DNA from 3 places in the Castellaniella sp. MT123 genome. Region 1 is predicted to be linked to each of the others. Evidence: predicted binding sites of a transcription regulator. Region 1 holds the regulator's gene; each other region holds the start of a gene.

Region 1 (10,412 bases):
AAGGTGTCACCGTTGGTGGACAGGACTTCGAACTGCTTTTCACCGTCCACGTCGGCGATTTCGATGATGGACACGTCGAACGTGCCGCCACCCAGGTCATACACCACGATCTTGCGGTCGCCGCGCTCGGACTTGTCCAGGCCGAAGGCCAGGGCGGCCGCGGTCGGTTCGTTGATGATGCGTTTGACTTCCAGACCCGCGATGCGGCCGGCGTCCTTGGTGGCTTGGCGTTGGCTGTCGTTGAAGTAGGCCGGCACCGTGATCACGGCTTCGGTGACTTCCTCGCCCAGGTAGTCTTCGGCGGTCTTTTTCATCTTGCGCAGGATGTCGGCCGACACCTGCGGCGGGGCGAGATTCTTGTCCTGCGCCTCGACCCAGGCGTCACCGTTGTCGGCCTTGAGGATCTTGTAGGGCATCAGATTGATGTCCTTTTGCACGGCCTTTTCGTCGAACTTGCGACCGATCAGACGCTTGACGGCGTAGATGGTGTTCTTGGGGTTGGTCACCGCCTGGCGTTTGGCCGGCGCGCCGACCAGGACCTCGCCGTCCTGCATGTAGGCCACGATGGACGGCGTGGTGCGGGCGCCTTCGGAGTTTTCAATGATCTGGACCTTGGCGCCGTCCAGCACAGCCACACAGCTGTTGGTCGTACCCAGGTCGATCCCGATGATCTTGCTCATGTTTGATCCTGTCGATATTTGAGGGAGGTGCGGGACTGACCCGCCAATGTTTCTGATGTGGGGCTGGCGGACCCGATTTCAAGACAAGGCCGGAAATTTTCCGGATGCCTGCCGACCGGGCCGCGCCATGCGGCGTCTGAGGACTCAGCCCTGCCCGGCCGATACCATCACCAGCGCCGGACGCAGCACGCGGTCCGCGATCAGATAGCCTTTTTGCAGGGTCTGGGCAACCAAGCCCTGGGCATGTTCCGAAGGTACCGTCGAAATTGCCTGATGACGATGCGGATCGAAAGTCTCGCCCGGCTGTGGTGCGATTTCCCGCATCTGGTTTCGTTCGAACGCCGTGTTGAGCTGGCGCAACGTGGCTTCGACGCCGTGCTTCCAGTCGTCCGCCGTCTGGCCTTCCTGAGCCAGCGCCGCTTCCAGGCTGTCACACACGGGAATCAGGCTTTCGGCGAAGGATTCGGTGCCGAACTTGCGGGCCTTGGCCACGTCTTCCTGGGCGCGGCGGCGTACGTTTTCGACTTCGGCGTGGGCGCGCAGCAATTGGTCGTGATATTCGGTGATCTTGGCCTGAGCCTCGGCCAGCAGCGCGGCGAGGTCCTCGCCGGATTGAGCAGCCGCGGACTCGGCGGATGCAGCGCCGGGGGCATCAGGGGTTTCGGCCGAACCCCGAGGCGCGGCGCCGGGCGCGGCTTTAGGGTCCAAGTCTTCCTGGGGTGCCGACATGGTGAATTCTCCAAAAACAGATGAATGCGAATGTTTTGTCATATGGGGGGGTGAAACGGTGATTTCAAGACCCCGATCCGAGGGCTGACTACGTCCACCCGGCCAGATTGCGGGCGATCAGGCCGGCGAATCCCCGCACCCAACCGGGATCCGCGTTCAGACAGGGGATGTAGTGGAATTCGCGCCCGCCCGCCGCCAGAAAAGCCCTGCGGCAGCCCAGATTGATCTCTTCCAGGGTTTCTAGGCAGTCCGCCAGAAACCCGGGGCAGAGCACGTCGACACGGGCCACGCCTTCGCGCCCCCAGGCTTCGAGCGTTGCCTGCGTATATGGCTGCAACCAGGGCGCGGCACCGAAGCGGCTCTGAAAACTGACGTACAGACGCTGGCCGTCAGCACCCAACCGTGTGCGCAGCGCGGCCGCCGTCCGCATGCAGTCGCGAAAATACGGGTCTCCGCGCTGCACACAGGACTGCGGCAGGCCATGGAAACTGAGCAGCAGGCGGTCCGCGGGCCCAACCTGTTCCCAATGCGTCCGGATGGACTGATGCAAGGCCTCGATGTAGGCGGAATCCTGAGGGAAGCGGTCCAGAACCCGCAGGGTCGGTTGATGGCGCAGATGCGCCAGATGGGCGTTGACCGCATCCACGGCGGTGGCCGTGGTGCTGGCGGCATACTGCGGATACAGGGGCGCCACCAGGATGCGGCCGCAGCCGGCGGCCATCAGGGCATCCAGCCGGCCGGCGATGGCGGGCTGGCCGTAGCGCATCGCCAGTTCGACCCGGACGTCCAAGCCCTGGTCCCGCAAGGTCTGCGCGACGCCCTCGGCCAGGTCCTGCCCATGCACCAGCAGCGGTGAGCCGCGTTCCAGCCAGATTTCGGCGTATTTCGGCGCGATCACCGCCGGTCTGCGGGTGAGCACGAACAGGCGCAAAATGATCTGCCACAACCAGGAGGGCAGCTCTACCACGCGCGGATCGGACAGGAATTCCGCCAGGTAGCGGCGCACAGCCGCCGGGGTGGGGGCGTCCGGCGTACCCAGGTTGACCAGCAGCACGCCCAACGGCCCGCGATCCGGCCCGGCGGCGTCGGGATCCAGAGCGCGCGGATCCGGTGTGTCGGAAATGAAACGTGTCATGAAATCAAATATCACAATGCTGCTTGGCCGAGCGCATTGGACAACATCCGCGCCGTGATGTCCACGATGGGGATGACCCGCTCGTAGGCCATGCGGCTGGGACCGATCACACCCAGCGTGCCGATGACCTGCCCGTCGACGCCATAAGGCGCCGTGATTACCGACACGTCTTCCAGCGGCACCAGGCGCGAATCGCCGCCGATGTAGATCTGCACGCCCTGCGCGTGGCTGGACACGTCCAGCAGGTGCAGCAGATCGGTCTTCTGTTCGAACAAGGCGAACAGCCGGCGCAAGCGGTCCATGTCGGCCGTCATTTCGGAGACTTCCAGCAGCTTGCCCTCGCCCGAGATCACGACCGACTCGTCCACCGTGTCCGGCGACCCGATGCCGGCGTCGACCGCCTGCTGCATCAGCCGGGTGATGTCGGATTTCAGGGAGGCCAGTTCGTCCGCCAGCGACAGACGGACCTCGTGGAAGGACTTGCCGGAGAAATGCCGGTTGAAAAAATTCGAGGCTTCCAGGAGTTCGATTTCGGTGTATTCACGTGGCACGAACAGGATGCGGTTCTGCACATCCCCGTTGGGCGTGACGATGATCAGCAGCACGCGCTTGTCCGACAGACGGATGAATTCGATGTGGCGAAACACCTGCGTGCGCTTGGGCGTGAGCACCACGCCGGCGAACTGCGACAGGTTCGACAGCAGCGAGGCCGCCGCCATCACGGCCCGCCCCGGCTCGGCCGCCGGCAGGCAGTCGGCGATCTGCAGGTTGGGGCTGAGTTCGTAGGGCCGCACGGTCAGCAGGCTATCGACGAACATGCGGTAACCACGCGGCGTGGGGATGCGCCCCGCCGACGTATGCGGGCTGTGAATCAGGCCCAGGTCTTCCAGGTCGGCCATGACGTTGCGGATCGTTGCCGGCGACAGGTCGAAGACCTTGGACAAGGTACGCGACCCTACGGGCTGGCCGTCCGCGATGTAGCGTTCCACCAGCGTTTTCAGCAATGCTTTGGCTCGATCATCCATGTCCAGTTCATCCATCGTCCGGGACAACCACGACACACCGGCACCGGCGGGTGTGCTTTCATCCCCCTATAATCGGGTACTCCTTATTATTCCATTAATTGCGCGAGGCACTGGGTTCCATGCACTTCAACACCGTGGCCCTGGTCGGCCGCTACCAGGACAGCGGCCTGGATGCGCCCCTGCGGCGCCTGGGATCGGTCCTGCAGGCGGCGGGCTGCGCCGTCCTGGTCGAAGCCGAGACGGGCCGCAACAGCGGCGTGCACGATTTCCAGCTGGCTTCCTACGCAGACATCGGGACACGCGCCGATCTGGTCATCATCATGGGCGGCGACGGTACCATGCTGGCGGCAGCCCGGCAGCTGGCGACCTTCGACGTCCCCCTGATCGGCATCAACCACGGCCGCCTGGGCTTCATCACCGACATCCCGTTGGGCAACGCCGACGAGGCCATCACCGGCATCCTGAATGGCGCCTATGTGCAGGACGAACGCACGCTGCTCGAAGGCCGCGTCATGCGCGGCGACCAGGAAATGGTCGCGGGGCTAGCCCTGAACGACGTCATCATCAACCGCGCCGGGCGCGGCGGCATGATCGAACTACGGGTCGAGTGCAATGGCGTCTTCATGCACAGCCAGCGCGCCGACGGCCTGATCATCGCCACCCCCACGGGCTCGACGGCCTATGCCCTGTCGGCTGGGGGGCCCATCCTGCACCCTCAGGTCAATGCGCTGGTGCTGGTGCCCGTCGCGCCCCAGACCCTGTCGAACCGGCCCATCACCCTGCCGGAAGACTCGCTGTTGAACATCACCATCCGTGCGCTCGGCCGGGTGGAAACGGGCGCCAGCGTGCACTTCGACATGCAGACCCTGTCCAACTGCCAGGAAGGCGACCGCATCGATGTGCGGCGCAGCCCGCACCGGGTACGCTTCCTGCACCCGCAGGGCTACAGCTATTTTTCCACCCTGCGCAGCAAACTGAACTGGAACCGGATGCTGCATCCCTGGGACGACCCCGACGACAGCCCCCGCTAAGGCCCTATGCTGCGCGCTCTGCACATTCTCGATTTCGTCATCGTCGATCGCGCCGAGATCGCCTTCGAAGCCGGCTTCACCGTGTTTTCGGGTGAAACCGGCGCCGGGAAATCAATCCTGATCGATGCCCTGTCGCTCGCCCTGGGCGGCCGGGGCGATGCCACCCTGGTGCGCGAAGGCGCCAGCCGCGCCGACATCAGCGCGGTCTTCGACGCGCCGCCCGCCGCATCCGACTGGCTGAACGAACAGGCCATCGAAGGTCCCGAGCTGATCCTGCGCCGCGTGATCGATACCCAGGGGCGCAGCAAGGCCTATATCAATGGCCTGCCCACCACGCTGAACCAGCTGCGCGACTTGGGCGCCCTGCTGGTGGACATTCATGGCCAGCATGCCCACCAGAGCCTGCTGCAGGCGGCCAGCCAGCGCGACATTCTGGATACCCAGGGGGGCCACGCCGATCAGGCACGCGCCCTGTCGGACGCCTGGACCACCTGGCGCGCCGCCCAGTCCGCCCTGGATGCAGCCCGAAACGACGCCGCGGGCCAGGCCGCCGCGCTCGAACAGCTGCGGCAGGACGCCGCGTTTCTGGAAGATCTGGCGCCGCAACCCGGCGAATGGCCGGACTTATGCGCGCGGCAGTCCCGCCTGGCGCATGCCCAGGCCTTGCTGGCCGGCGCGGGTCAGGCGATAGAAGCCCTGGACGGCGAATCCGGATCGGTGGCGCAGGCCCTGCAAGCCGCCCTGCAGACGCTGCAGTCCCTGGTGCGTCACGATCCCCGCCTGGAAGAACACTGCCAGACCCTGGAATCGGCCCGCATCCTGTGCGCGGAAACCGTCCATGGCCTGAACGCCTACGCGGACCGCCTGGAACTGGATCCGGACGCGCTGGCGCAGGCCGACGCCCGCATGAGCCAAATGTTCGCCGCCGCCCGGCGTTTTCACGTCGAGCCCGAAGAACTGGCCGATCTGCGCGACACGCTGCTCACCCGGCTGCGACAGGCGGCCGCCGGCCAGGATCTGGACGCGCTCGCCCAGGCCTGCGCCACCGCCGAAGTCCGCTACCAGACGATCGCGCAGGCACTGAGCACCGCACGCCAGGCCACCGCGCAGCGCCTGGCCGGGCAGGTCACCGCCGCCATGCAGACGCTGTCCATGGAAGGCGGGTCGTTTCGGGTTGAACTACCGGCCAGCAAGCCCTCGGCTCACGGCCTGGAAACGGTGGAATTCGCGGTGGCCGGACATGCCGGGGTGGCACCCAGGCCGCTGTCGCGGGTCGCCTCGGGCGGCGAGCTGGCACGGATTTCCCTGGCACTGTCTGTCATCGCCAGCCAGGCGGCCCGCGTCCCCACCCTGATTTTCGACGAAGTGGACACCGGCATCGGTGGCGGTGTGGCGGAAGTCGTGGGCCGGTTGCTGCACGAACTGGGCTTGCGCCATCAGGTGCTGTGTGTCACCCATCTACCCCAGGTGGCGGCCTGCGCGGTCCACCATTTCCAGGTCAGCAAGACGACGCACGCCCACCGGACGTCTTCATCCATTCGGCCGCTGGATGCCGATGCACGGATCCAGGAAGTCGCCCGCATGCTGGGCGGACTGAAGATCACGGAAGCGACCCGGGACCATGCCCGGGAAATGCTGCGGCTATCGGCCGGCTGAAGCCGGCCCGATCACGCCTTACCCGGTCTTTTTGGACTCCAGGCATTTTGGGCAGACACCGTAGAGCATCATGTGGTGGCTTTCCAGTGAAAACCCGTTTTCCTTGGCGATGCGGTGCTGGCGCTTTTCGATTTCCGCATCGGAAAATTCGACGACACGCCCGCAGTTGGTGCAGATCAAGTGATCGTGATGATCCCCGTCGTTCAATTCGAAGACGGCCTTGCCGCCATCGAACTGGCTGCGCAACAGGATACCGGCCTGCTCGAACTGAGTCAGGACCCGATAGACCGTGGCCAGGCCGATGTCGACGTCTTCCGCGATCAAGGCGCGATAGACGTCTTCGGCGCTGTGATGGCGGGTTTCCGCCTTACGGAATATATCGAGGATCTTCAGGCGCGGAAACGTCGCCTTCAGACCCATGTTTTTAAGCTCGAGCTGATCATTCATGGTTCAAGTATCCTGGGTCTGGCGGGGGAAAGCAAGCCGGGCGGACAAGCCCCGATCCCAGCCCCGCGCATGCGCAATTCCGAATTCCCTTTATGATAGCGGTTTTAGCGGCCGCAATCCGCCGGCCAGCCATCGATCACGGGGGCTTTCGTGCGCATCCGAGCTAGTCATTTTTCCCGCAGGGCAACCCTCTGTCTGGCCGCTGGTCTGCTGACCATCGGTCTGGCCGGCTGCGGTTCGACAAACTGGGGGTTCCCCTATCGGGCCACCGTCCAGCAAGGCAACTGGATCACGGCCGAGCAGGTGACGCAGCTCGAAGTCGGCATGACCCGTGATCAGGTGCGGTTCATTCTCGGCACGCCGACGCTCGAGGATATCTTCCACGCCGAACGCTGGGACTATCCGTATTACAACCAGCCTGGCTACGGCAAGGACGAACTGCGCAAATTCACCGTCTGGTTCCAGGACGACAAACTGGTCCGTTGGTCGGGTGACGAACAACCCGATCGCCAGCCCTTCCAGAAGACCGACAGCGGCAAGGAAGCCGTCGCCCCCGCCAACAAGACTCAGGCCGACGAAGCTGCCCAGCGGGCCGCCTCGCCCGGGCTGAACGATTCGGCCGCCCCCAACGCGGGCATCTCGACACAGACCCCGCAGGCCACGATCCACACCGAAACCCCCGCCAACACCACCAAAGGCCAATGATCATGCGTATCGCCATTGCCGGGGCCTCGGGCCGCATGGGGCGCATGTTGATCCAGGCCGTCCTGGATTCCGCCGACCTGACGCTGGCCGTCGCCCTCGATCGCACTGGCAGCGGCGCGCTTGGCCAGGACGCCGGCACTTTTCTGGGCATTGTGACAGGCGTTCCGATCACCGACGACCTGCAGGCGCTGGCGAATGCCGACTGCCTGATCGACTTCACCCGTCCCGAAGGCACCCTGGCCCATCTGGATGTCTGCGCGACGCACGGTGTGAAATGCGTCATCGGCACCACCGGCTTCGATACCCAGGGCAAGCAGGCCATCCGCGCCGCCGCCCAGAAAACCGCGATCGTGTTCTCCCCCAACATGAGCGTGGGGGTGAACGCCACGCTGAAACTGCTGGACATGGCCGCTCGCCTGCTCAACAGCGGCTACGACGTCGAAGTCTTCGAGGCGCACCACCGCAACAAAGTGGACGCGCCCTCCGGCACGGCGCTGGCGATGGGCGAAGCCGTCGCCCACGCCTGGGGCGTCCAGCTGGAAGATGTCGCCGATTGGGCACGCCATGGCCACACCGGCGTGCGCGAGACCGGCCACATCGGGTTTTCGGTCGTGCGTGGCGGCGATATTGTGGGGGATCACACCGTCTATTTCTGCGGCACCGGCGAACGCATCGAAATCACGCACCGATCCGGCAGCCGCGCCACCTATGCCCAGGGCAGCCTGCGCGCCGCACGCTACCTGGCGCGCAAGGAATTCGGCCTGTTCGACATGCAGGACGTGCTGGCCAGCTAAACCTGCTCTTTCCCCGCATGCCGGGCGGCGCGGGAAACCCGCCACGAAAGATCCGCCACTCGGCCCGGGCCGGTCGTGGTGTCGACGCCAAAGCGCTGTGCCCGTCAATCCAGGATGACGGGCTCCCGCTCCAGATCCACGCCAAACTGTCCGCGCACCGCATCGCCGACAGCCCGTGCCAGCGCCAACACGTCGGCCGCCTGGGCACCGCCATGATTGACCAGCACCAGCGCCTGGCGCTCGTGCATGCCCACCGGCCCCAGGCGCCGTCCCTTCCAGCCAGCCTGTTCGATCAACCAGCCTGCTGCCAGTTTTACCCGCCCATCGGGCTGGGGATAGGTCCGCAGATCCGGGAACCTCTGTTTCAGCGCGGCCGCCTGCGCCTCATCGATCACCGGATTCTTGAAGAAGCTGCCGGCATTGCCCAGCACGGCCGGATCGGGCAATTTGCGGCGGCGGATGTCGCAGACGGCATCGAAGATCCTGGACGGAGTCAGTCCGGCGTTCGGGGCCCGGCAGCCATTTTCGGATGCGGCATCCCGGTGTTGCGGGTCGGGCCTGTTCTGGTATGGCGGCTCGGGCGCAGCTTCCCGCAGCAGCGGATGCTCGCGCACGTCCGGATAATCCAGACGCGGCGTCCAGGCCTTGGGCAGCGCAAAGCGCACCCGCGCGATCAGCCAACGCCCCGCCCCATCATGCTTGAACAGGCTGTCGCGATACGCAAAACCGCAGTCAGCCGGTAAAAGCTCGCACCCCCGGCCGGCGCGCAGATCCCAGGCCACGACGGAGTGCAGGCGCTCGTCCAGTTCCAGGCCATAGGCCCCGATATTTTGTACAGGGGCGGCCCCGACCGTACCGGGGATCAGCGCCAGATTTTCCAGACCAGGCCAGCCCTGGGCCAGGCAATGGCCGACAAAACCGTGCCATGGCTCGCCCGCCGCCGCCTCGACGATCCAGTGATCCGCCGTCTCGCGCCATAGCCGGATACCGCGCAACCCCACCCGCAGGACACGGTGGCGCGGTCGCGCCTGAACCACGATGTTGCTGCCACCCCCCAGAACGAACACCGGATGGTCCTTCGACCGGGGGCCCGCCAGCATCGCGCACAGCGCCGGAATGTCCGATTCATCGTCCAGCACGGCCACGGGGGCGCGTGCCGCCAGCCCCAGCGTATTGCGGGCCTGCAGGGATTGTTCGGAAAACACGAGGGACATAGGGCGGGCGTCGTGCGGATCGCACGGGGGGTGGGCGAAGGCGTAAGCATACCCCGACCGCATTCGACATGATCGGGTCTGCCGGACCGCGTACCGTCGCCTGGGGGGCCGATAGGCTCAGGCAGCGTGATCTGCGAACAACCCATCGCAAGACAGGAGCTACACCTTTTGCGTCACACCCGGCCGTCGCCGCACCACGAGATTTCCCGTGAATATCTGCACGGCTTTCCCGTCCTGATTCAGCGTGGTCGTCCGGACCTTGACCAGACCCTGTCCCGGCCGGGATTTCGATGGCCGCACTTCCAGCACTTCGCTTTCGACATGCAGTTCATCGCCTGGCCGCACTGGAAGCGGCCAGCGCAATTCGTCGAAACCAGCGCCGACGATACCGCCAGCCGGCTTGAACTCGCTGTCCACCAGCAATCGCATGGTGACCGAGGCGGTATGCCAGCCGCTTGCCGCGAGCCCCTGGAAGATCGAACTGCCCGCAGCCGCCTGATCCAGGTGGAAGGGCTGGGGATCGAACTCGGCGGCAAAGCTCTTGATGCGGCTTTCCTCGATGCGGATGCGCGTGCCGCCAGCAAAACGCCGTCCCGGCACCAGATCTTCCAGATAAAGCACGGTCATTTCCAGACTCCGTCAGATTGTTTCGATCATAACATTGCATATGCAATAATTGCAGGTACAATACTGACCATGAACACTTCCGTCAAACCGCAGGGGTGTACCAACCTGAAACTGCGTCAGCTTACCCGCATGGTGACGCGTCACTACGACCGCCATGTCAGCGAAACAGGGCTGAAGAACACGCAGTACGCGCTGCTGTCATACATCGTCGAGCTTGGGCCCATCCGCCCGGGCGACTTGGCCAGGCGCATGCACATGGACGCCTCGACGCTGACACGCAACATGCAGCCGCTGGTGGCTCATGGGTGGCTGAAAATTGGCGCCGGCAGCGATGCGCGCTGCCGCCTCGTGGAAGCGACCGCGGCCGGT
Region 2 (10,412 bases), 560 kb from region 1:
ACCACGCATGTGAACCAAGCTCCGGCGATCATGTGCTTCGACGTGGATCAGATCTACGAGTTCTATCGGCACGAGCACCTTCAAGATTTCTTGCTTACGGCCGCGTGGCACGAGGTGATAAGCATCGTCGAGATTCTGGTGCGTAGGCTCGGGCGAAAGGCGATCAACGCAATGTTCGAGGCGCATCGGCTCGGCTATGTGGTACCCGACTTGCATGCGGTGGAGGAGCCGTATGTTGAGATCTACTACGAGGGTGTCGCACCCACAGTGGAAGCGACAGTCGCGGCGCTGGCGCCACACGCCGATATCGCGAAGGCACTGAACAGTGCGCGCGCGGATTTGGTCGACCCGAGCAGCGTCAATGCTGCGCGCGCTGCGGCGAGTGCCATTAATGCGCTGGAGGCTTTCGTGAAGCGATGGTTCGTAGCAAACAATCGGAAAGAGCCGGCGACACTACATGATGCGGTGAAAGAGCTGAAGGCCGGGCAACTGGCCGATGCGAATTTCATCAATGCGATGGAACAGTTTTACATCTGGCGCAACCGGACGTCTGGCGTCGGACATGGAGGCAGCACGCCCCCCACCGTTTCAGTCAGCGATGCGCTGTTGGTGCTTGACCAGGCGTGTTCGTTTATCAATTTCATGTTTCGTCTCGGGAAGCCGGCGCCGGCTTCCGCCAACAGGTCATGAGCGCGCAGGCCGTTGACGGATAACCTGTCGCGCGCTGGATCTACATGCGGCACACATTCAATGCGCAGATGAGTGCCGTCGCGAGGGGCCGCAAGCAAGCGACCGGAAATCCACCCGTACCCATGAAGGAGAAAAACATGGGTGTGGCACATCGGTGGGGCTCCCACGAACAACGCGAAAACGCAACTATCAGGTTGAAACCCTGCATTTGACGTTAGCGCGTTACATCCCAGAATCAGCCTGCAAGCCGCACCATCCTTGAGTCTAGCTGTGAGGGGCAGTTCAGACTTGAGTGAAATAAATTCAAAGTTGAGTGAAATTCGACAACAGCTGTTGTCGAAGTTCATTCATCTCTGAATAGTCCTAACAATAAAATCAATGGCTTACAGAAATCAGACCATCCACCTCTGAACTGCTGTGTTACTCAAGTCTGAATTTTGCGGGAGAAATTTCACTGAACTCTGAATTTTGTGAGCCGGCCCCTCCCCCGCCGTGACCGTCCAGGAGCACCGCTGACCCAGGAGAACAGCCGGAGGCGCGGCACCTTCACGGCCCTGGAGCCGTCAGCAGCATGGCTCTCCTGGGGCACAGTTCAGACTTGAGTGAAATAAATTCAAAGTTGAGTGAAATTCGACAGCTGTCAGAACATCACGCCAAATGTAACTTCCTTCGCGCTCCCCTTGAAAAGGGGGAAATCATCCCTATAATTAGCACTCGATGGGGTTGAGTGCTAACACCCGCCTTGCCCCCGCATTTCTCAATTTCTACGTACAGGAGTTCCTCCATGGCACTGCGTCCTTTGCACGATCGTGTGATCGTCAAGCGTCTGGACAACGAGCGCACCACCGCCTCGGGTATCGTCATCCCCGAAAGCGCCGCTGAAAAACCCGATCAGGGCGAAGTCCTGGCCGTCGGTCCCGGCAAGAAGACCGAGGACGGCAAGCTCATCGCTGTCGACGTCAAGGTCGGCGACAAGGTCCTGTTCGGCAAGTACGCCGGCCAGTCGGTCAAGGTCGATGGCGAAGAAGTGCTCGTCATCCGCGAAGAAGAAATCTTCGCCGTGATCCAGTAAGCCACCTCACCGTTCAACCCCAAGGAATTTCAACATGGCTGCAAAGCAAGTTTATTTCGGTGACGATGCGCGCACCCGCATCGTCCGTGGCGTCAACATCCTGGCCAATGCCGTCAAGACCACCATGGGCCCCAAGGGCCGCAACGTGGTGCTGGATCGCTCGTTCGGCGCCCCCACCGTGACCAAGGACGGCGTGTCCGTGGCCAAGGAAATCGAACTGAAGGACAAGTTCGAGAACATCGGCGCGCAACTGGTGAAGGAAGTCGCTTCCAAGACCTCCGACAACGCCGGTGACGGCACCACCACCGCCACCGTGCTGGCCCAGGCGATCGTCGAGGAAGGCCTGAAGTTCGTGGCCGCCGGCATCAGCCCCATGGACCTGAAGCGCGGCATCGACAAGGCCGTGGTTGCCGCCGTCGCGGAACTGCATGCCCTGTCCAAGCCCTGCACCACCAGCAAGGCCATTGCCCAGGTCGGTTCGATCTCGGCCAATAGCGACACCTCCGTCGGCGAAATCATCGCCAACGCGATGGACAAAGTCGGCAAGGAAGGCGTGATCACCGTCGAAGACGGGAAGTCGCTGGAAAACGAACTGGACGTCGTCGAAGGCATGCAATTCGACCGCGGCTACCTGTCGCCCTACTTCATCAACAACCCGGACAAGCAGGTCGCCGTCCTGGAAGACCCGTTCGTCCTGATTTTCGACAAGAAGATCAGCAACATCCGCGACCTGCTGCCGGTCCTGGAACAGGTTGCCAAGTCCAGCCGTCCGCTGCTGATCGTGGCTGAAGACGTCGAAGGCGAAGCCCTGGCCACCCTGGTCGTCAACAACATCCGCGGCATCCTGAAGACCACCGCCGTCAAGGCCCCGGGCTTTGGCGATCGTCGCAAGGCCATGCTGGAAGACATCGCCATCCTGACGGGCGGCACGGTGATCTCCGAAGAAACCGGCCTGTCGCTGGAAAAGGCGACCCTGGAACTGCTGGGCCAAGCCAAGCGCATCGAAGTGGCCAAGGAAAACACCACGATCATCGATGGTCACGGCGACGCCAAGAACATCGAAGCGCGCGTCAAGCAAATCCGCACGCAGATCGAGGAAGCCACGTCCGACTACGACCGTGAAAAGCTGCAGGAACGCGTGGCCAAGCTGGCTGGCGGTGTTGCCGTCATCCGCGTCGGTGCCGCGACCGAAATCGAAATGAAGGAAAAGAAGGCCCGCGTCGAAGACGCCCTGCACGCCACGCGCGCAGCCGTCGAGGAAGGCATCGTCCCCGGCGGCGGTGTCGCGCTGATCCGCGCCAAGGCCGCCGTGGCCAAGGTCAAGGGCGACAACGCCGACCAGAATGCCGGCATCAAGCTGGTTCTGCGCGCCATCGAATCGCCGCTGCGCACCATCGTCAGCAATGCCGGCGACGAAGCCAGCGTGATCGTCAATGCGGTTGAAAAGGGCGAAGGCAACTTCGGCTACAACGCCGCCACCGGCGAATACGGCGATCTGGTCGAGCAAGGCGTCATCGACCCGACCAAGGTCACCCGCACCGCGCTGCAGAACGCCGCTTCCGTGGCCAGCCTGCTGCTGACGACCGAAGCCGCCGTGGCCGAGATCGTCGAAGACAAGCCGGCCCCCGCCATGCCCGACATGGGCGGTATGGGTGGCATGGGCGGCATGGGCGGCTTCTAAGCTCCTGCCTTCCCGGTTCCCGGACGGGCGCTTCAGGCGCCGTCCGGGAACGGCCCCGATCCAGAACCCCGCTGTGGTCCGCCGCAGCGGGGTTTTTGCATCCTGGACATGCGCATCGCTCCGTCCACCCATTACAATGCCGGAATACACCGCCCCGGCGTTCCATGACCCAGCCTTCCCCCTACAAAAACACTGGCGGCCTGATCCGCATCATCCGCGCCTTCGGCTATTCGCTGCAGGGGCTGGGCGCCGCCTGGCGCCACGAGGTCGCCTTCCGCCAGGAAGTCCTGCTGACGATCATCCTGATCCCGCTGGGCCTATGGCTGGGCAATACGGCCGGCGAACGGCTGCTGCTGGCGAGCATGCCGGTCCTGGTGCTGATCGTCGAGCTGATCAATTCCGCCATCGAGGCGCTGGCCGATGCCATCAGCACCGACCATCACCCGATGCTGGGCCGGGCCAAGGACATCGGCAGCGCCGCCGTGCTGCTGGCCCTGCTGCTGGCGGGGGCCGCGTGGGCGACCGTGCTGGTGCCCCGCTGGTGGCCGGGCTGACGGCACGATCCGGCCAATCGCCTGCTCTACAATCCTGCCAGAACCTTTTCGCGACTGCCCCATGAACTTCACCGAAAAATTGAACTGCGCCTGGGCCAGCCAGGAATCCTTGCTGATGGTCGGGCTCGACCCCGATCCGCGCCGTTTCCCGGCCGAACTGGCCGGACGCTCGGATGCCGTGTTCGAGTTCTGCCGGCGCATTGCCGACGCCACGGCCCCTTATGTCTGCGGCTTCAAGCCACAAATCGCCTATTTCGCCGCCCTGAGCGCGGAAGAGCAGCTGCAGGACCTGTGCAAACATATCCGCGAACATCATCCGCACCTGCCCATCGTGCTGGATGCGAAGCGGGGCGATATCGGTTCCACCGCCCAGCAGTATGCCCGCGAAGCCTTCGAGCGCTATGGCGCCGACGCGGTCACGGTGAACCCCTACATGGGCCGCGACTCGATCCAGCCCTACATCGACTACGGCGACCGCGGGGTCATCATCCTGTGCCGCACCTCGAACGCGGGTGGCGCCGATCTGCAGGACATGCGCCTGGCCAATGGCACCCCCCTGTACCTGCACGTGGCCGACCAGGTGGCGCGCGTCTGGAACACCAATGAGCAATGCGCCCTGGTGGTGGGGGCGACTTTCCCCGAAGAGATCGCCCAAGTGCGACGCCGGGTGGGCAACATGCCGCTGCTGATCCCCGGCATCGGGGTCCAGGGAGGCGACATCCAGGCGACCGTTCAGGCGGGGCGGACCGCCGCCGGCACCGGCATGATGATCAATTCGTCCCGCGCCATCCTGTACGCCAGCCAGGGCGACAATTGGGTCGAGGCGGCCGCCAAGACGGCCCGCGCGACGCGCAGCGCAATTCGCCAGGCCCTGAGCAACCCGGCGCGAACCGGCGATGTGTCGTTTTAATCCCAAAGTTCATGTCCTATTCGCATAATTAGCAGAGGGTGACATGGCCCATGGCATGACACGCCGCCCGAGCACGCAACCGATCGCTATCTAGACAAGATTGTTCAGTAGAATCGGTGCATCATGTATCGAGCCATCTTCCGTAGCCTGTCCGGTACGCGACGGTTAGGGCGGTTCATCCCGGTCGCTGTACTTGCCTTTCTACTGATTCACTTTAGTCTCGTATTCCGATCCGCCCTGGGGCCGATCGGCTTCCGGCCCGCGAATGCCATGCTGGTGTGCCTGCTGTTGTGCGTCGCCGCACCTCAACAGATCATGTCCTGGGCCATGGTGCTGGTCGGCGCCCTGCTGGCATACAGCCACTGGTACGACACGGGACAGGCCGTACTATTGAATGTGGCGGTCGACGTGTTTGGAGTGTGGGTCGCCTGGTACCTGCTGGGGCGAGTCTGGCGACTGGGCTCGCTGCGCACCCATCATGCCATCATCAAGATCCTGGCTGCCGGCATGGCAGCATCCGCATGCACCACGCTAGCCGGCCTGACAGCCGGTTTCTGGCAAAACGCATACCTTCCCACCGTCATCGAGGCGCTGCTGCGGCAATGGCTCGGCTATAGTGCGATCCTGCCCGCCTGCCTATTGCTGTTCTCACCGACCGCCAGGCAATCGGGCGAGCGCCGCCACCCTCGGCGGCATCTGCTCAGGCACTTGCACTTCAAGCGTCTCCCCTGGCCCCTGGTCTCGCTGGCCGTAGCGGTTGCTCTGGCGGTGCTGCTCGGTGGACCAAGCATGATCGCTTTCCCGATACCGGCGCTGCTGTTCTGCGCATATTCCTACCATCAACAGACTACCGCGTGGTTGACGCTGGCGACCACGCTCAGTTTGATAGTGTCCGACACCCTGCACTGGGGCCTCATGCCGCCCGGCCAGGCATCGATCTGGTCTCAGATCTCGCTGCAAATGGGGCTGCAGCTGATGGTGGCCACCCCCTTGCTGATATCCAGTTCGCTGGCCGCCCGCAACGATCTAGTGCACGCGTTGAACCAGGCGCTGGACCACGATGATTTGACCGACGCCCTGGCTCGCCAGGCCTTCATGCGCGGCGCAACCGAATATCTGCAGCAATCGCCCGCCGCATCTTACGGCAATGGTGTCATGATGCTCGACATCGATCACTTCAAGCAGCTGAACGATAACCACGGCCACGCGGCCGGAGACAGCGTGCTGAGTGAATTCGCCCGCGTCATCCACGCGGCAATCCGGCCCCAGGATCTGTTCGGCCGGCTGGGTGGCGAGGAATTCGGTATCGTGCTGCCGGACACCGCGTGTCAGGACTGCTTGTCCATCGCCGAACGCCTGCGTCGCTGCGTCGAAGAGATCCGCCTGTACCACGACAGTGACGAACCCCTGCGCATCACGACCAGCATCGGCGTGGTGCATGATTCCCAGATGCCGGATGCCACCCTGAGCACGCTGCTGTCCACAGCGGACCAAGCCATGTACTACGCAAAGCACCATGGCCGTAACCAGGTGCATTCTCTGTCTTCGGGAGAAATGCGCGATCTTGACCCTGTGCCGCAGCGCTGAGCCGATCGGATCAGCCGCGTTTCAGATCTTCCAGGGCTGCCTGCATGGCGAAGCGCACGGCAGCTAGCCGGATGGCTGCGCGGTCCCCCTCGAACACCCGGGTGACCGCGCGCGTCACGATGCCGGGGCCCGCTCGGCGCGCCACCCCAAAACACACCATGCCGACGGGCTTGCCGGGCGTCGCCCCGTCCGGGCCGGCGATGCCGGTCGTCGCCAGGGCCAGGCGCGCCGCCGGTACCGCCCCCAGGACGCCACCGGCCATTTCCATGGCGGTTTCCTCGCTGACGGCGCCATAGCGCTCGAGCGTATCCACCGACACCCACAGTTGCTCGACTTTGGCGGCGTTGCTGTAGGTGACAAAACCCCGTTCGAACCACTGGCTGGACCCGGGACATGCGGTGATGGCACCCGCGAGCAGCCCCCCCGTGCAGGATTCGGCGGTGGCGCACATCCAGCCGGCGGCGCGCAGGGCGGCACCCAACTCGCCCGACAGGGCGCGCAAGTCACGATCAATCATGGCAGAACTCCCAGACGGATGAGGATGGCTGCCGCCAACAAGGCGTACAGGGCCGCGACGATGTCGTCGATCATGACGCCAAAGCCGCTCTTGAAGCGCCGGTCCAGCACACTGACGGGCGGCGGCTTCAGGATATCGAAAATGCGGAACAGGATCACCCCGGCCAGCTGGGACCAGAAACCTTCGGGCATCAGCCACAGCACCAGCCAGATGGCGACGATCTCGTCCCAGTTGATGCCGCCGTGATCGGGAATCCCCAGCGCATCGCCGCAGCGCTGAGCCACCCAGCAGCCCAGTCCGAACGACACGATCAGCACCGCCACCATCCACGCATCGGGCAAGCCGCGCAGGAACAGGGCCCACAGCAGCCATCCCGTCAATGTCCCCCAGGTCCCCGGAGCGGGATGGATCAGTCCCGACCCGAAGCCAAACGCGATGATCCGTTCCGGTCGGGCGAAAACCCAGGCGGCCGACGGCCGTTCAGGATTGGGGGGCGCGGAATCGCGCGGGGCGCGTCCTGATGCCATGGTCAACCTTCATCCGCAAAATGATCGAACCCCCGATGCGGGATCGGCAGGACCTGGCCGCCGGCATCGAGTACACGCACCCCGGCGCCGCGCCGGATCTCGCCGATCCGGGCGATCGGCAGATTCAGTTGCCGGCTTAGCGTCTGGATCTGCTCGCGCCGCCGAGGCGGCGCCGTGAAGCACAACTCATACGCATCGCCCCCCGCCAGGATCGCATCGTGGCGTACTGCGGCATCCAGCCCGTCGAGCACCGGATCGGCCGGCAGCGCATCGAGCCAGAGTTCAGCCGCGCACTGGCTGGCATCCAGAATGTGGCCCAGATCCTGCAACAAGCCATCGGAAATGTCGATCGCCGCATGCGCCACCCCGGTCAGGTAGCGGCCCAGCTTCAGCCGGGGCACCGGGCGCTCGAGGAACGGGCGTGCCGCGCACAGCCGCGCGGCATCGGCAGGCAACCGGCCCTGCATCAGACGCAGCGCCACGTCGGCGGCGCCCAGCGTGCCGGACACCCAGATATCATCCCCAACCCGGGCGGCATCGCGCCGCAAAGCCTGGTTGCGGCGGACCTCGCCTAGGACCGTAATGCTGATGACCACCCCCATCGGGCTGCGCGTGGTATCGCCACCCAGCAACGCACAGCCGGATTCGGCGGACAAGGCATGAAAGCCTTCGGAAAAGCCCTGGAGCCAGTCGGGATCGATGCGCGGCAGGGAGATCGCCAGCGTGCAGGCCAATGGCCGCGCGCCCATGGCGGCGAGGTCCGACAGGTTGACTGCCAGCGACTTATGTCCCAGCAGTCGCGGATCCACGTCGGAAAAAAAATGCCGGCCTTCGACCAGCATGTCGGTGCTGACGGCCAGCTCGCAACCCGGGGCGGTCGACAGCAGCGCGCAATCGTCGCCCACCCCCAGCATGCCATCGGGGGCCGGACGACTGAAATAGCGAGCGATCAGATCGAATTCGCCACCCGGTTGCATACGGCGGCCCCCGGCGCCTTAGCGGCGCGCCGTGGATTGCACCTCGGCCGCGCGGACTTCGGCGGCCAGTTTGTCCAATACGCCGTTGACGAAACGATAGCCATCGGTACCGCCAAAGGATTTTGCCAATTCGACCGCCTCGTTGATGGCCACCCGATACGGGACCTCGAGGTGATGCACCAGTTCGAAGCTGCCGATCAGCAGCACGGCGTGTTCGATGGGCGAGAGTTCCGCCAGCGGACGATCAATGTAGGGCACGAAACGGGCACGCAGGGATTCCGACTGGCTGGCGGCACCCTGCAGCAGGGTGTGATACCACTGGGTGTCGGCCTGATCGAAGCCCTCGCCATCGCGCACGTGGGCATCGATCTCGCCGAGTTCACCCAAGTCGTTTCCGCCGCGCAGCAGCCAGGCATAAATGCCCTGAAGCGCGAATTCGCGCGCCATGCGGCGCGCGCTGCGCGGGTTGGCGCGCCCGTTGCGCGCTTTGGGTTCAGTCATCGACTTCCTCTTCTTCGAAGTCGTCTTCTTCGTCGTCTTCGTCTTCCGAGTCCGGTTCAAGCGCGGCGACCAGATTGGCCATTTCCACGGCGGCGCGGGCGCAATCGCGGCCCTTGTCGGCCGCGCGGGCCTGGGCCTGCTCGTCGGTGTCGGTGGTCAGCACGCCGTTGGCTACCGGAATGCCGGTTTCCAGAGCGATCCTGCTGATGGCGGACGCCGATTCATTGCTGACGAGCTCGAAGTGGTAGGTTTCGCCGCGAATGACGGCGCCGAGCGCGATGAGGGCATCGAATTCGAAGGTTTCGGCCATCTGCGCGAGCGTGACGCCGAGTTCCAGCGCGCCAGGCACGGACACGACCATCACGTCGCGTTCATCCACGCCCAGGGCTGCCAGTTCGTCGAGGCAGGTCTGCAGCTCGGCTTCGCCGATGTCGGCGTTGAAGCGGGAACGCACGATGCCGATGTGCAAGCCTTCGCCGTTCATGTCGGGGGTCATCACATAAGGGTTCATAGTCGTGATTCCGTGGTCAGTTCGTGGCGCCAGGGGCGCCGGGTTCGTTATGGTAACCCGTAATCGTCAGGGAGAACCCGGCCATGCTGGGCATTTTGCGCGGGCGCGCCAGCAGCCGCGCCTGCCCCACCCCGAGGTCGCGCAGGATCTGCGCGCCGATCCCGAAAGTGCGCAGCCCATGGCGTTCGCCTTCCGGCGCGGCAGCCGCCGTCGGCGCGCCATCGGTGCTGCGTGCCCACGCGTCGAACTGGGCAAACAGCAGGTTGGCTTCTCCTTGGCAGTTCAGCAGCACCAGCACGCCACGTGGCGAAGCCGCGATCGTGCGCAGCGCCTGCGGGATGGTCCAGCTGTGCCGGGTCGCTCCCTCGACGAGCAGGTCCAGCACGCTGGTGGGCTCGTGCACCCGCACCAGGGTTTCCTCGTCGGGATGAATCCGCCCATGCACCAGTGCCAGGTGGGGCGCGTCGGATGCGCGGTCCCGGTAGGCCACCGCCTGGAATTCCCCCCAGGGCGTGGTCACGGTCCGCTCGACCAGACGCTCGACCATGGTTTCATGTTCGCTGCGGTACTGGATCAGATCCGCGATCGTACCGATCTTCAGGCCATGTTCCTGGGCGAACGTCACCAGATCCGGCAAGCGGGCCATGGTGCCATCGGGTTTCAGGATCTCGCAGATCACGGCGGCCGGCGTCAGGCCCGCCATGGCGGTCAGGTCGCAGCCCGCTTCAGTATGGCCGGCGCGTACCAGCACCCCGCCCGGTACGGCGCGCACGGGGAAGATGTGCCCCGGCTGCACCAGATCGGCGGGTCTGGCGTCGCGCGCCACGGCCGCCTGGATGGTGCGCGCGCGGTCCGAGGCCGAGATGCCGGTGCCGACACCCTCGG
Region 3 (10,412 bases), 1.2 Mb from region 1:
TGGATGCCTTTCGCGACGCGGCGGCACAGGCGGGCATCGAACACACCGATGATTTCAACCGGGGCGACAACGCCGGCTGCAACTACTTCGAGGTCAACCAGCGGCGCGGCGTGCGCTGGAATGCCGCCAAGGCCTTCCTGCATCCCGTCATGGGGCGCGAAAATCTGCGGGTGATCACCGGCGCCTGCGTCGAGCGCATCGAATTTTCCGGGCGCCGCGCAACCGGGGTGGCCTTCGTGCAGGACGGCTTGCGCCGGCATGCCGTGGCTCACCGCGAACTGATCCTGGCCGCCGGGGCCATCGGTTCGCCTCAGCTGCTGCAGGTCTCGGGTGTGGGCCCCGCCGACCGGCTGCGCCATCTGGGCATCCCGCTGGTGCACGATCTGCCGGGGGTGGGGGAAAACCTGCAGGATCACCTGCAGCTGCGCATGATCTTTCGCCTGCAGGGGGCGCTGACCTTGAATACGCTGACCCATGCCTGGTGGGGCAAGGCCTGGATGGGGCTGCAGTACGCGCTGCTGCGCCGCGGGCCGCTGTCCATGGCGCCCTCGCAGCTGGGGGCGTTCGCCCGGTCGGATCCGTCGCGCCCGCGCCCCAATCTGGAATACCACGTCCAGCCCCTGTCGCTGGACAAATTCGGCGACCCGCTGCACACCTTTCCCGCCCTGACCGCATCGGTGTGCAATCTGCAACCCGGCAGCCGGGGCTATGTCCGCATCACCTCGCCCAACGTGGCCGATCATCCCGACATCCTGTGCAATTATCTGCAGACGCCCGAAGACCGCGCCGTCGCGGCCGATGCCCTGCGCCTGACCCGGCGCATCATGGCCCAGCCCGCGCTGGCGCGCTATCACCCTCAGGAATACCTGCCCGGGGATGCGGTGCGGACCCAGGAAGCGCTCGAGTCCGCAGCCGGCGATATCGGCACCACGATTTTCCATCCGGTCGGGACATGTAAAATGGGCACCGATCCCATGGCGGTGGTGGACCCGGAACTCCGCGTCCGGGGGATCGACAGCCTGCGGGTGATCGATGCATCGATCATGCCCGTGATCACCTCGGGCAACACCAATTCCCCCACCATCATGATCGCCGAAAAGGGCGCGCGCCTGATTTTGCAGCGTGCCTGAATCGTATTTTTCACATCCCTGCTTTTGGACTCGGATATGGTCAGTCACACCGAGGTCGTGGCCAGCTTGTTGTTTGCCATCGCCATCATTCACACGTTCTCCGTGCCGGTTTTCGCGCGTCTGGCGCATCGGGGCGGACGCCATGCCGGCTTATGGCATCTGCTCTCCGAGGTCGAGGCGGTATTCGGCGTCTGGGCCTGCGTGCTGTTCGTCTGGATGGCCCTGACGCTGGGGGTGAAGGGCGCGGTTGACTACCTGGATACCCGCAACTTCACCGAGCCCGCCTTCGTGTTCGTGATCATGGTGGTGGCCGCCAGCCGTCCCATCATCGAACTCGTGCGCCTGGTGGTCGATGGTCTGGCGCGTGTGCTGCCGGTGTCGTGCGAACTGTCGCGCTTTTTTGTCATCATGACGCTGGTACCGCTGGCAGGGTCGCTGATCACAGAGCCCGCCGCCATGACGCTGGCCGCGCTACTGCTGCGTCAGGCCTATTTCCGCCGCCCGGGCCAGGACGGCTTCAAATATTTGACGGTCGGGGTGCTTTTCGTCAACGTGTCCATCGGCGGCGTGCTGACGGCCTATGCGGCGCCGCCTGTGCTGATGGTCGCGCAGACCTTCGGCTGGGACACCGCCTTCATGGCCACGCATTTCGGCTGGCGTGCTGCCGCCGCCGTGCTGTTCAACGGCCTGATCCTGACCCTGATCTGCCGGCCCTTCCTGCTCGATGGCAGCCTGGGCGTGCGCCCTGATGACAGCAACGCCCGCGCGCCGGTGCCGCTCATGGTCATGGCCGTCCATGTCCTGTTCCTGCTGGGGATCGTGCTGGCCTCGCATCACATCAAGATCTTCCTCGCGCTGCTGGTGCTGTTCATCGGCTACGCACAGGCCTACAAGACCCACCAGTCGCCCCTGCTGCTGCGCGAAGGCCTGATGGTGGGGTTCTTCCTGGCAGGTCTGGTGGTCCTGGGCGGGCTGCAGCAGTGGTGGCTGCAAGGCCTGCTGGCCGGGTTGTCGCCCTTCGTCCTGTACCTGGGCGCCACCGCGCTGACGGCGGTCACCGACAATGCGGCGCTGACCTATCTGGGTTCCCTGGTCGAAGGTACCGGTGATCTGTGGCGCTACATGCTGGTGGCCGGGGCCGTGACCGGGGGCGGCCTGACGGTCATCGCCAATGCACCCAATCCGGCGGGGTTCTCCATCCTCAAGGGCTGTTTTGGCGACGGCACGATCTCGCCCCTGAAGCTGCTGGGGGCCGCGGCGGTGCCGACCCTGGTGGCGGCCATCATGTTCCTGCTGCCCAATTCTTTCAGCTGAAAACGCCGCGCCGGCAGTCGCGGGCCGTGCGGCGTGGGGGCACTTTGTTTTAAAAGGATTAAAATCCAGGCAGTTCAGATTTCCAGGACATTGTTGTGCCGATTTACGTCTATCGTTGCAGCCATTGCGGTCATCAGCAGGATGTGCTGCAGAAAATCTCCGACCCTCGCCTGACCGTGTGTCCGGCCTGCGGGCAGTCCACCTATGAAAAGCAGGTGACGGCGGCGGGTTTCCGCCTGAAGGGCTCGGGTTGGTACGAAACCGATTTCCGGGGCGGTAAGTCCGGCTCGCACTCCGAAGGGGTGCTGGGCTCGTCCGGCTCCGCAGCGTCGTCCGACCATGGGGCGGGTTCCGCCTCCGGCGGTGCTTCTTCCGCCGGGGCATCGGGCGCGGCAGCAGCCGGCCCGGCGTCCTCCGGCAGCCCCGTGCCGGCCGCCACGCCTGGCTGACGCCTTTCGCCGACACTTCGCTCAGGAACCATGCGATTCTTCAAGCGCTACTTCATCACCGGCCTGCTGATCTGGCTGCCCCTGGTGACCACCATCTGGGTGCTGACGATGCTGGCGCGCACCCTGGATTCCCTGGTGCCGTCGTTCCTCTCGCCAGAAGCCTTGTTCGGGGTGGCCATTCCCGGCTTCGAACTGGCGCTGGTGCTGGGCATCATCCTGCTCACGGGGCTGTTCTTCGCCAACTTCATCGGCCGCGCCATCCTGTCGCGCTGGGAGGCCCTGCTGGGGCGCATCCCATTGGTGCGCTCCATTTATAATTCGGTCAAGCAGGTCGGCGACACGGTGTTCTCCCCCAACGGCCAGGCCTTTCGCCAGGCCATTCTGGTGCAGTATCCGCACCAGGGTTCCTGGACCATCGGGTTCCTGACCGGGGCGCCCTGTCTCGAGATCGCGGATCTGCTGGCGGGCGATCACATCAGCGTCTACGTGCCGACGACACCCAATCCCACGTCGGGGTTCTTCCTGATGATGCCGCGCGCCGACGTCCAGGTGCTCGACATGTCCGTCGACACCGCCCTGAAATACATCATTTCCATGGGGGTGGTGGTGCCGCCCCCATCGATTTCACATCATTCTCGGAGCCATTCTTGAACCGTACCTGCTATACCGGCGAGGTGTCCAAAGCCCACCTCGACCAGACCGTCACCCTGTTCGGCTGGGTCCATCGCCGCCGCGACCACGGCGGTGTGATCTTCATCGATCTGCGCGACCGCGCGGGCCTGGCCCAGGTGGTGGTGGATCCCGACAATCAGGGGGCGTTCGCCACGGCCGAGCGCATCCGCAACGAATATTGTGTGCGGATCACCGGTCTGGTTCGGCGGCGCCCGGAAGGCACGCGAAATCCCGACCTGACGTCGGGCGAAATCGAGATCCTGTGCCGCGAAATCGAGATCCTGAATGCGTCCCTGACGCCGCCGTTCCAGCTCGACGACGACAATCTGTCCGAAACCACCCGCCTGACGCACCGCGTGCTGGACCTGCGCCGCCCGCAGATGCAGCGCAACCTGATGATGCGCTACCGGGTGTCGATGGTGGCGCGCAATTACCTGGATGCCCTGGGTTTCATCGACATCGAAACGCCGATGCTGACGCGCAGCACGCCCGAGGGCGCGCGCGATTACCTGGTGCCGTCCCGCGTGAATCCGGGTGAATTCTTCGCCTTGCCGCAGTCGCCGCAGTTGTTCAAGCAGATGCTGATGGTGTCGGGGTTCGATCGCTACTATCAGATCACGAAATGCTTTCGCGACGAAGACCTGCGCGCCGACCGCCAGCCGGAATTCACGCAGATCGATTGCGAGACCTCCTTCCTGAACGAAGTCGAGATCCGCGAAATTTTCGAAGGCATGGTGCGCGAGGTCTATCGCCAGGTGCTGGACGTGGCCCTGCCGGAATTCCCCGTCATGAGCTGGGCCGAAGCCATGCGCCGCTATGGTTCCGACAAGCCCGACCTGCGCGTGAAACTGGAATTCACCGATGTGGCCGACCTGATGCGCGCGGTGGACTTCAAAGTCTTCGCCGGCCCGGCCAACGATCCGGCCTGCCGGGTGGTCGCCCTGCGCGTGCCCGGCGGCGCCAGCATGCCGCGCAGCGAGATCGACGCCTACACGCAGTTCGTGGGCATCTACGGCGCGCGCGGCCTGGCCTACATCAAGGTCAACGACGCCGCCGCCATCCCCGAAGGCCTGCAGTCGCCCATCGTCAAGAACATCCATGCCGATGCGCTGCGCGCCCTGATCGAACGCACTGGCGCGTGCAACGGCGACCTGATCTTCTTTGGCGCCGACCGCACAAAGGTCGTCAATGACGCCATCGGCGCGCTGCGTGTGAAAATCGGCCTCAGCGAATTCGGCCGCGACAATGGCCTGTTCGAGGCCGGCTGGCAGCCGCTGTGGGTGGTCGATTTCCCGATGTTCGAATACGACGAGGGCGAGGACCGCTACATGGCGGCGCACCACCCCTTCACCTGCCCCAAGGCTGGCCACGAAGATCTGCTGGAATCCGATCCCGGCAGCGCGCTGGCCCGGGCCTATGATATGGTTATGAACGGCTGGGAGATCGGCGGCGGTTCGGAACGTATCCACCGCGCCGATGTGCAGACCAAGGTCTTCAAAGCCCTGAAAATCGACGAGGACGAAGCCGCCGAAAAATTCGGCTTCCTGCTGGACGCGCTGCAATATGGCGCGCCGCCGCATGGTGGCCTGGCATTCGGTCTGGACCGGCTGGTGACCCTGATGGCGGGCGCGGAATCCATTCGCGACGTGATCGCCTTCCCGAAAACCCAGCGTGCGCAGGATTTGCTGGTGCACGCGCCGTCGCCGGTGGACGAAAAGCAGCTGCGCGAACTGCATATCCGCCTGCGCCAGACCGAGGCGAAATAACACCAGAGGGCTGCCATGCCAGTCATGCGGATCGTCAGCTACAACATCCACAAGGGGCGCTCGGCTTCGGGTGGGCGGGAATCGCTGGCCGATCTGCGGCTGGGCTTGTATGGCCTGCGGCCCGATCTCCTGTTCCTGCAGGAAGTCCAGGGGCGCAACCAGATGCACAGCAGCCTGGATGCTCAGCACGAATCTCTGGCGGCCGCCCTGCACATGCAGGCAGCCTATGGCTGCAATGCGGTGCGCGCGGCCACCGACCACGGTAATGCGCTGCTGTCGCGCTATCCGATCCTGTATTACGAAAATCAGGACATCTCCGATCATCGCCTGGAACAGCGCGGCCTGCTGCACGGGGTCGTGCAGGTCGGGGACGCGCATGTGCACTGCCTGGTGGTGCACCTGGGGCTGCTGGCGGGGGGGCGTTCCCGTCAGGTGTATGCCCTGGTGGATCGTATCCGCCGGCTGGTGCCGGATTCCGAACCGCTGCTGATCGCGGGCGATTTCAACGACTGGAACAACCGCCTGGCGCCGCTGTTCGTCCAACAGCTGGGGCTGGTGGAAGTCTTCGCCGCCGCGCCCCAGGGCCTGGACGAGGTCTATCGCCTGCGGCATCGGGTGGCGCAGCTGCGTCAGCGGATGCCCTGGTTTCCGGGCCAGATCCTGCGTCCGCTGCCGGCGCTGCCGGCCGGTGGCCTGGCGGCGCGGCTGATGCCCCCGCCCCGCACGTTCCCGGCTATGTTTCCGTGGCTGCGCCTGGACCGGATCTATCAGCGCGGGTTTGCCGTGCGCCGGGCACGGGTGCTGCATGGCGCCCCCTGGAAGAAATTGTCCGACCATGCGCCGTTGGTGGCTGAACTCGAACTGCCTTGATGATCGGCAGGTGGGGAACTTTTCGCCTTTGACGCTGGTCAAATACTGCATTGTCTGGAAATTAGCACTCCGCCCCATAGAGTGCTAACATCATCCACGAACCACCCAAGGACTTTGCCACCATGAGCCACACTTCGTCTTCCCTGGTGTTGGCGCCGGCCCAGCTTGCGCAGGCCATTTCCAACCCGGGTGCGCTTGGCACCATCGACGCTTACATCGGGGCGGTCAATCGCCTGCCCCTTCTGACGGCCGACCAGGAATCCGACCTGGGCCGCCGCCTGCGCGACCAGAACGACCTGGACGCCGCGCGGGATCTGATCCTGTCCCATCTGCGCCTGGTGGTCTCGGTGGCGCGCCAGTACCTGGGCTATGGTCTGGCGCACGCCGATCTGATCCAGGAAGGCAACATCGGTCTGATGAAGGCGGTGCGCCGTTTCGACCCGGATCGGGGCGTGCGGCTGGTGTCCTTTGCCGTGCACTGGATCCGGGCGGAAATCCACGAATACGTGGTGCGCAACTGGCGGCTGGTGAAAATCGCCACGACCAAGGCCCAGCGCAAACTGTTTTTCAATCTGCGGCGCATGCGCCCGGACGGTCACACGCTGGCCCCGGACCAGGTGTCCGAGATCGCCCGCGAGCTTAACGTGCGCCCCGAAGACGTGGCCGAAATGGAAGTTCGCCTGTCAGGCGGGGATTGCGGACTAGAGACATCGGCCGCCGACGACGATGACCGTTTCGCGCCCATCGCCTGGCTGGCCGACGATAGCCAGGAACCGGGCCAGGTCCTGGCGCGTCGCGGCATGGATACCCTGCAAAGCCAGGGGCTGGCCGATGCCCTGGATTCCCTGGATGACCGTTCCCGCCACATCGTGCAGTCGCGCTGGCTGGCCGACGACGGTGGCGCCACCTTGCATGAACTTGCCGCCGAATACGGTATTTCGGCCGAACGTGTTCGCCAGATCGAGGCTGCCGCGCTGAAAAAACTGAAAACCGCGCTGGCCGACCGCCAGGCCGATTTCCTGGCAGCCTGATCTGTATCGGCTGCCGGGTAAATCCTTGTCAGGAAATTGTTTTTTACATTTTTGTCGGGTGTGCGGCAGAACTTTCCGGATGGCGGGCGGACTAATTCTCCATGGGCGAACGTCCAGCCCCCTGGGCCGCGTCGTCCTGTCGTCCGCTTCAGCTTCTCCTCTTCCCCTCCCTATCGAAGCGGATGTTCTCGGGATGCCTTCATGGCATCCTTTTTTTTGCGCCTCCGGACTGGGCGCGTTTCCGCGTCACAGCCGGATTGTTTGCGAGGGTGACGGCGTGCTGATGACATCGGCAAGACTCATTCATATCTGCTTTCAGACAAGGCAGGCGGCCCTGTAACATAATGGCTGACGCATTTTTTGCTGATTAGCTTCGATCATGAAAATAGGCTTCCTGGTCTTTGGCCTGGCCGGGCTGCTGGCCCTGATTTCCTTCATGCCGCCGCTGGCAGGGCGGCTGCGCCTGCCGTATTCCGTGCTGCTGGCCATCGTCGGCTTTGTCCTGGGCGTGATCATCCACGTCCACGGCTGGGCGCCGGGGGTCGTGGCCGATTTTCTCGATTCCCTGCAGCACTTCGACATTTCGTCCGAAACCTTTCTGTTCGTGTTCCTGCCGGTGCTGCTCTTCGAGGCGGCGCTGGCGATGAACATCCGGCGCCTGCTGGATGACATCAGCCCGATCCTGGTGATGGCCATCGTGGCGGTGGTGGTTTGCACGGTGGCGGTCGGTTTCTCGCTGGCGGCGATTTCCCCCTATGGGTTGATCGTCTGCCTGATGCTGGGGGCGATTGTCGCCACCACGGATCCGGTGGCTGTGGTTGGCATCTTCCGCGAGGTTGGGGCGCCCCGGCGGCTGACCACGCTGGTCGAAGGCGAGTCGTTGTTCAATGACGCGGCGTCCATCGCGCTGTATTCCGTGCTGCTCAGCATGCTGTTCAGCGGTGGCACCCCGTCGGTGACCAAGGTGCTCGGCAGCTTCCTGTTCAGTTTCATCGGCGGCGGGCTGGCGGGGCTGGCCATGGGGCGGCTGGCGAGCGCGCTTTTCCGCTGGCTGCGCGGCTGGCCGGCAGCCGAGGTCACTTTGACCGTGGCACTGGCCTATCTGACGTTTTTCGCGGCCGAACACTACCTGGGGGTGTCCGGGGTGGTGGCCACCGTGATCGCCGGTCTGGTGGTGGGCTCCAACGGCCGCACCCGCATGTCGCCCACGACGTTCGAACAACTGGAAGGCGCCTGGGCGCAGTTCGGATTCTGGGCCAATTCCCTGATCTTCCTGTTTGCCGCCATGCTGATCCCGCGCATGATGGCCGAGATCACCTGGATGGAAGTCCTGCTCATCCTGGTGGTCTTCATCGTCACCCTGGCGGCCCGGGCGATCATCATCTACGGCCTGTTGCCGCTGCTTGGCCGGCTGCGGCTCAGCACTCAGGTCAGCCGCTCGTACCGAGCCGTGATGCTGCTGGGTGGTTTGCGGGGCGCCGTGTCCCTGGCCCTGGCCCTGGCGGTCACGGAACAGCCCGCGGTTCCCCACGAGGCGCGCCAGTTCATCGCCGTGGCGACGACCGGGTTCGTGCTGATGACTCTGTTCATCAACGGCCTGACCCTGCGGCCGCTGATCGCGCGCCTGGGATTGAATCAGCTCTCGCCCGTGGACCGCACACTGCGCGATCAGGCGCAGGTCGTCGAACTGGAAGCCCTGCGCCTGCGGATCGACGAGATCGCCCGCCACGAAAACATCGGCCAGGAAGTACTGGACCGCTTGGGCGCCGTATTCGATGCCAGCCAGACCAGCATGGACACGGCGCAGGTGCATCAGCTGAGTCAGGATCAAAAGGTCACCGTGGGCATGGGGATCCTGGCCGGGCGCGAGGAAGAAATGTTCTTCGAGACCCTCAAGGCGCAGATGGTGGACTGGCGCACGGCGGAATCCCTGCTGGCCCGCTCCGAACGTCTAGGCGACGCGGTGCGCGCGGGCGGTCTGGCCGGCTTCGAGTCGGCCATCGACGGGGATTTGCGCTATTCGCACGGGTTGCGGCTGGCCTTGCGCCTGCATCATCTGACGGGCTGGCAGTTCTGGCTGGCGCGCGAACTGGCACAGCGGTTCACCAACCTGATGTTCAAATGGGCCGTGGCCCGCCGGCTGATCCAGTTTGCACGCACGGATGTGCAGCCGCTGCTGGGTGCCGAGGTCACCGACATCATCATTGCCGCGCATCAGCGCCGCCTGACGCTGCTGGAAGGCGCCCTGCAGGCCATGACGCTGCAGTATCCCGGCTATGCGCATCACCTGCAAGAGGCCTATCTGGCGCGCATGGCGCGTTCCATGGAACGCATGCGCTACCGGGACATGCTGGCGCAGAACCTGATCAGCGGGGAAACCTATTCCGATCTCATCCAGCAGGTGGATACGCGTTGGGGGCCGCTGGAAAAACACAGCGGGCTGGATATCACCATGAGCGCAGCCACGCTGGTGCAGCGCGTCGCGCTGTTCGAGGGGCTGGACGAGGCCACCATGGCGGCGATCTGCCGGGTGCTCAAGCCCCGGTTGGCAGTGCCCGGTCAGGATATTCCCATGCGCAACGGGCGCAGCCGGGCCATGTATTTCGTCGCGTCGGGGGCGGTCGTGCTGGATCTGCCCGATGGCACTTCGGCCGAATTGGGCAGTGGCCAGATCTTTGGTGAAATGGCGCTGGCCATGGACCGCGACTTCGAGGCGCGGGTGCGTTCGCTGGGCTACAGCCGCCTGCTGATGCTGCAGGAAAAGGATTTCAAGCGGCTGCAGCGGCAATTTCCCGAACTGCGCGACAAGATCGATGCGATCGTGCGCCAGCGCGCACGGGCGGTGGAAGTCTGGGAGCAGTTCAAGTCGGGTCAGCGACAGTACGAACCGTTGCCCCCACTGGGTCGGGACGCCACCCCTGGGGATGTCGTGCAATCGCCGGCGCCGGACCAGGCGGATCCCGAGGGACCCCGCCCGGATCCCGACGAACAGGTCGGGGCTGCATCGTAGCTGCCCGGCTGGCAGCGGATGGCCTACAGCAATAGCGAGATGTCGTGCGCCATGTCTTCGGGGGTCAGCGACGGCCCCAGCAAGGCCCGTGCCTCTCCCTTCTGGTCCATCAGATAGAAGGCGGCCGAGTGATTCATGGCGTACTGGTCCGGAGTCGGGCCCGGTTCCTT

What was found. The regulator HrcA, encoded in region 1, represses chaperone genes, less so after heat shock. The targets are predictions, from matches to a motif close to TTAGCACTCNNNNNNNNNGAGTGCTAA.
Region 2: a site for HrcA is predicted at 1,398-1,424, ahead of ABCV34_RS10085 (co-chaperone GroES). Genes of this name have one in related genera too.
Region 3: a site for HrcA is predicted at 6,263-6,289, ahead of rpoH (RNA polymerase sigma factor RpoH). Genes of this name have one in related genera too.

What each region holds. Positions count from the first base shown of each region.
Region 1 covers NZ_CP154879.1:1,601,145-1,611,556, forward strand. The annotation lists gene dnaK (molecular chaperone DnaK) at 1-680, opposite strand, end outside; gene grpE (nucleotide exchange factor GrpE) at 825-1,409, opposite strand; gene hemH (ferrochelatase) at 1,498-2,544, opposite strand; gene hrcA (heat-inducible transcriptional repressor HrcA) at 2,556-3,569, opposite strand; gene ABCV34_RS07465 (NAD kinase) at 3,689-4,600, shown strand; gene recN (DNA repair protein RecN) at 4,607-6,256, shown strand; gene fur (ferric iron uptake transcriptional regulator) at 6,275-6,703, opposite strand; gene ABCV34_RS07480 (outer membrane protein assembly factor BamE) at 6,899-7,408, shown strand; gene dapB (4-hydroxy-tetrahydrodipicolinate reductase) at 7,411-8,202, shown strand; gene murB (UDP-N-acetylmuramate dehydrogenase) at 8,307-9,416, opposite strand; gene ABCV34_RS07495 (MaoC family dehydratase) at 9,576-10,043, opposite strand; gene ABCV34_RS07500 (MarR family winged helix-turn-helix transcriptional regulator) at 10,113-10,412, shown strand, end outside.
Region 2 covers NZ_CP154879.1:2,159,242-2,169,653, forward strand. The annotation lists gene ABCV34_RS10080 (hypothetical protein) at 1-690, shown strand, start outside; gene ABCV34_RS10085 (co-chaperone GroES) at 1,475-1,762, shown strand; gene groL (chaperonin GroEL) at 1,797-3,443, shown strand; gene ABCV34_RS10095 (diacylglycerol kinase) at 3,608-3,997, shown strand; gene pyrF (orotidine-5'-phosphate decarboxylase) at 4,059-4,907, shown strand; gene ABCV34_RS10105 (GGDEF domain-containing protein) at 5,178-6,494, shown strand; gene ABCV34_RS10110 (CinA family protein) at 6,505-7,011, opposite strand; gene ABCV34_RS10115 (phosphatidylglycerophosphatase A) at 7,008-7,538, opposite strand; gene thiL (thiamine-phosphate kinase) at 7,541-8,515, opposite strand; gene nusB (transcription antitermination factor NusB) at 8,534-9,016, opposite strand; gene ribH (6,7-dimethyl-8-ribityllumazine synthase) at 9,009-9,527, opposite strand; gene ribBA (bifunctional 3,4-dihydroxy-2-butanone-4-phosphate synthase/GTP cyclohydrolase II) at 9,544-10,412, opposite strand, start outside.
Region 3 covers NZ_CP154879.1:2,797,896-2,808,307, forward strand. The annotation lists gene ABCV34_RS13185 (GMC family oxidoreductase N-terminal domain-containing protein) at 1-1,130, shown strand, start outside; gene ABCV34_RS13190 (putative Na+/H+ antiporter) at 1,167-2,444, shown strand; gene ABCV34_RS13195 (FmdB family zinc ribbon protein) at 2,540-2,893, shown strand; gene ABCV34_RS13200 (DUF502 domain-containing protein) at 2,924-3,544, shown strand; gene aspS (aspartate--tRNA ligase) at 3,541-5,331, shown strand; gene ABCV34_RS13210 (endonuclease/exonuclease/phosphatase family protein) at 5,347-6,201, shown strand; gene rpoH (RNA polymerase sigma factor RpoH) at 6,324-7,232, shown strand; gene ABCV34_RS13220 (cation:proton antiporter) at 7,612-10,242, shown strand; gene ABCV34_RS13225 (SCO family protein) at 10,266-10,412, opposite strand, start outside.